2 regions of the Pseudarthrobacter equi genome follow, and region 2 is predicted to be linked to the other one. Evidence: riboswitches for the same ligand, from Rfam matches in the RefSeq annotation. Region 2 holds a riboswitch; the other holds the start of a gene.
What was found. A riboswitch is a leader RNA that binds a small molecule or an ion and turns the genes downstream of it on or off. The one in region 2 is predicted to bind glycine.
Positions count from the first base shown of each region.

Region 1 (4,208 bases), 400 kb from region 2:
CTGCCGAGAGTCCCAGCGACGCGACGGTCCCCACACCGGGCACGACGGCGGTGGCCCCCACGATTGCGCCGCCGCCGGTGACGGCGCGGAGGTAGTCGCGCTCAAGGATGCCGGCCAGCTGGGCTGCCGTGGCTTTTGGGTGCTTCTTCTGCAGCCGGCGGATATAGGCCAGCACCAGCGGCCGCTGGATTTCCACGGCTTTGAGGAGCATGTTGTGGACGCCGGGCTTGGGCTTGCCGTCCTTGTCAAAGACTGCGTTGTGGGCCGTTTCCTGGGCGATCCGTACTGCTGGGTTGCTGCGCTTAGCCATGGTCACCTTCGTTTCACGTCGAGCTGCAGCGGGTGGCTGCCGTGCTTCTCCATCCTAGATGCAGAAACACTAAGCATGCTGAACTTTAACGCCGGCGCCCCTCCACCTCCGGCTGCAGACAGCACTGCGGCGGGACCCGGAGTGAGTCCCGCCGCAGCGTTGCAATCAGGAGCTTATTCGCTGATCAGTACCTTGACGGCCCGGATCGGCGATGAAGCCTAGGAGCGGGAGCCCCGGGCGGCTTCCTCCTGGGCGGACTTTTCACGGTCCAGCCCGCCGGCCGCCGCCTGCTCATCGGCGCGCAGCTCGGCCCGGAAGACTTCGAAGCGGGCAAGGTGGGCGGGGCGGCGGCGGAGGAAGAACCAGGCCACGCCCAGGACGAGGAACCAGATGGGGGTCACCAGCAGTGCAGCCAGGGTGTCCGGCTGGGTGGTCAGGGCCCAGAGGACGAAGGCGAAGAACGCGAAGACCACCCAGACCATGGGGACACCGCCGGGCATCTTGAACTTGGACGCCTTGTGCAGGTGAGGCCGGCGTGAACGGAACTTCAGGTAGCTGGCCAGGATGATGGACCAGACGAACACGAAGCAGACGGCGGCCACGGTGGTGACCATGTCGAAGGCCTTGGCGATGTCCTTGCCGGCGTACATCAGGACGATGCCGGAGAGCAGCAGGATGCAGGAAAGGAACAGGGCGTTCTGCGGGACCTTGCGGCTGGACAGGCGGCTGAACATGGTGGGCGCGTCGCCCTCCTGGGCCAGGCCGTACACCATGCGGGAGGTGGAGTAGATGCCGGAGTTGGCCGAGGACATGGCGGAACTGAGCACCACCAGGTTCACGATGGTGGCCGCGGCGCCGAGACCGGCCAGGGAGAACATGGCGATGAACGGGCTGTGGCCGGCCCGGAACTCGGTCCACGGAGTGACGGAGATCAGGATGATGAGGGCGCCTACGTAGAAAAGCAGAACGCGGATGGGGATGGAGTTGATTGCCTTGGGCAGGTTCTTCTCCGGGTCCTTGGCTTCGGCGGCGGTGGTGCCTACGAGCTCAATACCCACGAAGGCGAACACGGCGATCTGGAAGCCGGCAACAAAGCCCATGAATTCGTTCGGGAACATCCCGCCGTGGCTCCACAGGTTGGTGAAGGTGGCAGGGCCGGCGTCGGACTGGAAACCGCTGAAGATCATGAACAGGCCAACAATGATCAGGGCTGCGATGGCGATGATCTTGATCAGGGCGAACCAGAACTCGGTCTCACCGAATGCCTTGACGGTGGCGAGGTTCAGGACCAGGAGGATGATCACCGTGGCGATGCCCGGGATCCACAGCGGAATGCCCGGCCAGAGTTCTTCCGAGTAGGCGGCGATGGCGATCACGTCCGCAATGCCGGTAATCACCCAGCAGAACCAGTAGGTCCAGCCGGTGAAGAAACCGGCCCACGGCCCCAGCAGGTCAGCGGCGAAATCGCTGAAGGACTTGTAGTTCAGGTTGGAGAGCAGGAGCTCGCCCATGGCCCGCATAACGAAGAACAGCATGAAGCCGATGATCATGTAGACGAAGATGACGGACGGGCCGGCCGCGGAGATGGTCTTGCCGGAGCCCATAAAGAGGCCGGTGCCGATGGCACCGCCGATGGCAATGAGCTGGATGTGCCGGTTGCTGAGCTGCCGCTCCAGGTGGGGAGGCTCGCTGCGGGCGGCGCTGCCCGCAGGAGGGTTGTTGCGGGGTGGCTCGCCGTTGGACGTGAGGGGATGATTCGCCATGGGGAACTCCATCGATAAAGCAGCATTTTTGGGTGCCGCAGAAGTTGGGTTCCTCCCCGCTCTGTAGTGAACCTGAGAGTTTCCGCGGCCCAAGCCGCTTGCACCGCCGGTGAGCCGGAACTGGTCCGGCTGCTTTCCAGAGTTGCCTGTCCGCGGCGGTACATGGGCCTGAGAGTTTCCTGGGGAGGGTTTGCTCCTACGGCGCCTGCTAAATGTACCCGGCAGGACTCTCCCGCCGCAGGTCGAAGGCATGTTTAGTTAGGTATGCTCAGCGGCCGCACCCTTCCGGGGCAACGTTGGCCCGGGCTGCTCCGATGAGTTGAGCCAGCCGGACACGGTGCTGATCACCGGACCCAGTGTGGTGCGGGTCACGATCGAATGTCAAACCCCATTTTTCCACCCCCGCAACAAGGCAGCCGCCGCCCACTGTGTGACTGTCGGATTTGTTTTCCTTTCAACTAACCTGTACGGTGTGAGGCGAATCACCCACAGTTGAATAGCCTTTCGAGCTGTGACGGGAGAGTCCTCCCGGCACCACCGGGCAGGCGCCGTAGGAGCAAATCCTCCCCAGGAATCTCTCAGGCCCCCGTACCGTCACGGCGAGGCAACTCTGGAAAGTAACCCGGCCTAAGCCAGGTTCACCGACGGTGCAAGCGAACCCGCCACGCAGGGTTTTCGCGGAATCTCTCAGGTCCAATACAGAGCGGGGAGGAACCCATCCCATGCCGTGCCACCCTGGCCGGCCAGACCTGGAGTTCCTCATGACGATTCAATCCCTTCCAACCACGTTCGTTGACCGCCATATCGGCGCGCGCCGGCAGGCCGACATCGACACCATGCTCAAGGCTGTGGGCTACGACAGCGTTGACGGCCTGGTGGACGTGGCTGTTCCGGCGTCGATCCGCCAGGAAACGGCACTGAAGCTGCAGGACGCCCTGAGCGAGGTTGAGGTCCTCACCGAGCTGCGCCGGTTGGCGGGCAAGAACAAAACTGCCGTGCAGATGATCGGCCAGGGCTACTACGACACCGTCACCCCGGCCGTGATCCGCCGCAACATCCTTGAGGCGCCGGCCTGGTACACCGCCTACACGCCCTACCAGCCCGAGATCTCCCAGGGCCGGCTGGAGGCGCTGCTGAACTTCCAGACCATGGTCCAGGACCTCACCGCCCTCCCCGTGGCCAACGCGTCGCTCCTCGATGAAGCCACCGCTGTGGCCGAGGCTGTGCTGCTGATGCGCCGCGCGAACAAAAATAAGGACGCCAAGGGCGGCAAAACCGTCCTTGACGCCGACTGCCTCCCGCAGACCATCGCCATCGTGCTGGGCCGTGCCGAAGCGCTCGGCTTCGAGGTGGAGGTTGCTGACCTCTCCGCGGGCCTGCCCGAGGGTGCCATCAACGGCATCGTCCTCCAGCAGCCGGGCGTGTCCGGCCGGGTATGGGACCAGAGCGCCGTTATCGCAGAGGCCAAGGAGCGCGGTGCGCTGGTCACTGTTGCCGCTGACCTGCTGGCGTTGACGCTGATCACTCCTCCGGGCGAGCAGGGCGCGGACATCGCCGTCGGCTCCACCCAGCGCTTCGGTGTGCCGCTGTTCTTCGGCGGTCCGCACGCCGCCTACATGGCCGTGCAGAAGGGCATGGAACGCACCCTCCCCGGCAGGATCGTCGGTGTCTCCAAGGACAACGCCGGCGCTCCGGCCTACCGCCTGGCCCTGCAGACCCGCGAGCAGCACATCCGCCGCGAGAAGGCCACGTCCAACATCTGCACCGCACAGGCGCTGCTGGCCATCGTGTCCTCCTTCTACGCCGTGTACCACGGCCCGGACGGGTTGAAGGCCATCGCGGAAACCGCCCACCACAACGCCAGGATCCTGGCCACGGCCCTCACCGCAATGGGCCGCGAACTGGTCACCGACTCCTTCTTCGACACCCTCACCGTGCGCGTGCCGGGCAAGGCCGCCAAGGTCATCAGCGCCGCCGAAGCGCGCGGCATCAACCTCCGCTTCGTCGACGCGGACACCGTGGGCGTATCCATCGATGAGACCACGACGGCGGCAACGCTGTCCGCGGTGGCCGTCGCCTTTGGTGCCGGTCCGGTAGGCGACGCCGAGGGTTTCGAGCTGCCCGAATCCGTGCTG
Region 1 is NZ_LT629779.1:884,321-888,528, reverse strand. Features, by position in the region: gene BLT71_RS03970 (hypothetical protein) at 1-310, opposite strand, end outside; gene cycA (D-serine/D-alanine/glycine transporter) at 529-2,073, opposite strand; glycine riboswitch at 2,125-2,219, opposite strand; glycine riboswitch at 2,220-2,318, opposite strand; glycine riboswitch at 2,579-2,677, shown strand; gene gcvP (aminomethyl-transferring glycine dehydrogenase) at 2,835-4,208, shown strand, end outside.
Region 1: another riboswitch for glycine. It lies ahead of cycA (D-serine/D-alanine/glycine transporter); the one in region 2 lies ahead of gcvP (aminomethyl-transferring glycine dehydrogenase).

Region 2 (4,208 bases):
CGCGGCACCTGACTTGTGCGCCGGCGCCGCACCGAGGATGAGGTCGTTGGAGATGGTTTCAGCCGTCCCCACGCCCAGCGCCAGGATCAGCAACGCTGCCAGCAGCAGTGTGGGCCCGCCGTCGTGGTTCCCGAACGTCACCAGGCTGTATCCCGCGGCGCTGAACGCAAGGCCCGTTCCCACCACGAAGCCGGGGCGCACCTTCCGGACCAGCGGCACCACCACCAGTCCTGCCACCACCGTGGCAATAAGGGCCGGGATCATGGCAACGCCCGCGGCAGACGGCGTCATGCCTTCGAGCAGCTGCAGGTGCTGGGCCAGGAAGAGGATGAAGCCGTTGAAGGAGAACAGGGCCAGGACGTTGGCGGTGATGGCCATGCTGAACACCCGGTTGCGGAAAAGCGACATGTCCAGCAGGGGGTGCGGCAGCCGGAGCTGCCGCCGGACGAACACCACTGCCATGGCCAGGCCGAAAGCCATGGCGCCAAGGCCGTTGCCGGACAAGCCTTCCGTGGCAACTTCCTTGATGCCGTATACCAGCGGCACCATCACCAGCAGGGACAGCGCAATGCTGGGAATGTCCACCTTCCCCGGTTCCGGATTCTTCGATTCCGGGATCAGCGCCGGACCCAGGGCGATCAGCGGCACCATGAGCGGCACTGCGACCAGGAAGACTGCGCCCCACCAGTAGTGCTCCACCAGCCAGCCGCCGAAGATCGGACCCAGGGCGGCCCCGCCGGAGAACCCGGCGGCCCAGATGGCCACCGCCAGCCGGCGACGGTTGGGCTCCGCGAAGATGTTGCGGATGAGCGAGAGGGTTGAGGGCATCAGCATGGCGCCAAAGAAGCCCAGGGCGGCGCGCCCTGCGATGAGCCATTCCGCCGTTGGCGCGAACGCTGTGGCGGCCGAGAGCGCCGCAAAGCCCAGGCTGCCGGTGAGGAGCAGCCGCCGCCGGCCGATCCTGTCACCGAAGCTGCCCATGCACACCAGCAGCCCCGCCAGGACCAGCGGGTAGGCGTCCACGATCCAGAGCAGCTGTACCCCGGAAGGGTTCAGGGACTGGGCTATCGCGGGCAGGGCGAAGGTCAGTGCCGTGTTGTCCACGGCCACCAGCAGTACGGGGAACATCAGCAGCGCAAGGGCCAGCCAGTCGCGCCACGGTGCCCGTGGGGCAGCAGGTCCCTGAAGCTGGGGTTCAGCGCGGTGCGTCGACGTGGTCATAGATTAACTATACCGTCCAGACGGTACAGTTTGGAGCGGTGGTTGAGTTGAGCCTCCGGCACCCCGGGAGGGCATGATGGATGGCATGCCCCGAAAGCCAGTCGCCCGCGAAGCTGTCCTTGACGCCTTCGCCACCCTGTTGATTGAGGTGGGGGAGCGCGCCGCCACCCTGGACGCCGTAGCCCGAAAGGCCGGCGTTTCCAAGGGCGGTCTCCTCTACCACTTTCCCAACAAGGAAGCCCTGATTCAGGCGCTCCTGGACCAGCTGGACGCGCTCGCCGGAGAAGACGCCGATGCCATGGCCGCCGCCCCGGAAGGTGCGGCCGCCTACTTCATCAGGTCCTCGGTGTGGGGAGACACCCCCTTGGACCGGGCCATCGTCGCCGCCACCCGGCTGGCGGAGGTGGCGCATGAAGAAACCCGCCGCCGTTTCGCTGCGATCCAGCGGCGGTGGCTCGACGAAATCGCCGCCGATGTGGGGCCGGCCCTGTCCAAGGCCGTGCTGTATATGGGGGACGGCCTCTACTTCAACGCCATGCTCTCCGTCGGCCCGGTCCCCGAAGGCGGCGCAGCTGCGGACGTGGACGAATTGCTGGCAGCACTGGAGAGGCTCCGGCGGTAGCAGGACATTTGCCCCGGGGGCCGTGGCGTAGGAGAATTAAGCGTTGTGGGAGCTGTCACCTGACGGCCCCGCGTACACATCCAACTGAATAGCCTTTGATCTGCGGCGGGAGAGTCCTGCCACAACGTCGGCAGGCGCCGTAGGAGCAAATCCTCCCCAGGAATCTCGCAGGCCCCTGTACCGCCGCGGCGAGGCACCTCTGGAAAGCAGCAGGCCGTCCAGGCACCCGTGATCGGGTGCCGGACCGTTGTGCTCACCGACGGTGCAAGCGGGTCCTGTCCATGCAGGCGCCGCGGAAACTCTCAGGTCCAATACAGAGCGGGGAGGGACCCGAATCGCTGTGGCGTACCCTGCGCCGCCTGAGTATCTGGAGTTCCCCCGTGACGGTTAGTTCAGCCTCCACCACTTTCGTCGACCGCCATATCGGCGCCCGGCGCCAGGACCACGTCGACACCATGCTCAAGGCTGTGGGCTACGACAGCGTTGACTCCCTGGTCGATACCGCCGTTCCCCAGGTCATCCGCCAGGAGACGGCACTGAAGCTGCAGGACGCCCTCAGCGAGGTTGAGGTCCTGACCGAGCTGCGCCGGCTGGCGGGCAGGAACAGGACCGCCGTCCAGCTGATCGGCCAAGGCTACTACGACACCATCACCCCGGCCGTGATCCGGCGCAACATCCTTGAGGCGCCGGCCTGGTACACCGCCTACACGCCGTACCAGCCAGAGATCTCGCAGGGCCGGCTGGAGGCGCTGCTGAACTTCCAGACCATGGTGCAGGACCTGGTGGGCCTGCCGATTGCCAACGCGTCCCTGCTGGACGAAGCGACGGCTGTGGCGGAAGCAGTCCTGCTGATGCGCCGCGCCAACAAGGCCAAGCCTGCCGCAGACGGCAAGACCGTCCTGGACATCGACGTGCTGCCGCAGACCATCGCCATCGTCAAGGGCCGGGCCGAGGCGCTCGGCTTCGAGGTGGAGGTAGCTGACCTCTCCCAGGGTCTGCCAGAGGGTGACATCAACGGCATCGTGCTCCAGCAGCCCGGCGCCTCCGGCCGCGTCTTCAACCAGGCTGAAGCCATCGCCGCCGCCAAGGAGCGCGGAGCGCTGGTCACTGTGGCCGCCGATCTCCTGGCGCTGACGCTGATCACTCCTCCGGGCGAGCAGGGCGCGGACATCGCTGTCGGCTCCACACAGCGTTTCGGCGTGCCGCTGTTCTTCGGTGGCCCGCACGCTGCCTACATGGCCGTCCGCAAGGGACTGGAGCGTTCGTTGCCCGGCCGCCTGGTGGGCGTCTCGAAGGACGACGCCGGCGTTCCCGCCTACCGCCTGGCCCTGCAGACCCGCGAGCAGCACATCCGCCGCGAGAAGGCCACGTCCAACATCTGCACCGCGCAGGCGCTGCTGGCCATCGTGTCCTCCATGTACGCCGTGTACCACGGCCCGGACGGCCTGAAAGCGATCGCGGAAACAACGCACGGCCACGCCCGCACCCTGGCGGCCTCCCTCGCGGCCGCCGGTGTGGATGTCCTCCATAAGAGCTTCTTCGACACCGTCACCGTTCGAGTGCCCGGCCGCGCTGCCGGCATTATTGCCGATGCTGAAGCGCGCGGCATTAACCTGCGCTCCATCGACGCAGATACCGTGGGCATCTCCCTGGATGAAACCACCACGGCGGCCGTCGTCGCCAATGTCGCGGACATCTTTGGTGCCTCCGTAGGGGCCGCTGAAGGCTTCGGGCTGGAGGCCGCCGTCGAACGTTCCTCCGGTTACCTGGAGCACCCGGTGTTCAACACCCACCGGTCCGAAACGCAGTTGCTGCGTTACATCCGCCGCCTGTCCGACCGTGACCTGGCGCTGGACAGGACCATGATCCCGCTGGGTTCGTGCACCATGAAGCTGAACGCCACCGCCGAGATGGAAGCGATCTCCTGGCCGGAGTTCGCCTCCATCCACCCGTTCGCCCCGGACTCCCAGACCGAAGGCTGGCGTGAGCTGATCACCGGGCTGGAAGCTGACCTGACCGAGATCACCGGGTACGACCAGGTGTCCATCCAGCCCAACGCCGGTTCCCAAGGCGAACTCGCCGGCCTGCTGGCGATCCGCGGCTACCACCACTCCCGCGGCGATCAGCAGCGCAACGTCTGCCTGATCCCCGCCTCGGCGCACGGCACCAATGCCGCGTCCGCGGTCCTGGCCGGCATGAAGGTGGTTGTTGTGGCCACGGCAGCCGACGGCACCATCAACCACGATGACCTGACGGCCAAGATCGAGACCCACAAGGACGTCCTGTCCTGCATCATGATCACCTACCCGTCCACCCATGGCGTCTATGACGGGGATGTCCGTGAGGTCTGCGATGCCGTGCACGC
Region 2 is NZ_LT629779.1:1,279,899-1,284,106, forward strand. Features, by position in the region: gene BLT71_RS05835 (MFS transporter) at 1-1,221, opposite strand, end outside; gene BLT71_RS05840 (TetR/AcrR family transcriptional regulator) at 1,307-1,843, shown strand; glycine riboswitch at 1,940-2,036, shown strand; gene gcvP (aminomethyl-transferring glycine dehydrogenase) at 2,224-4,208, shown strand, end outside.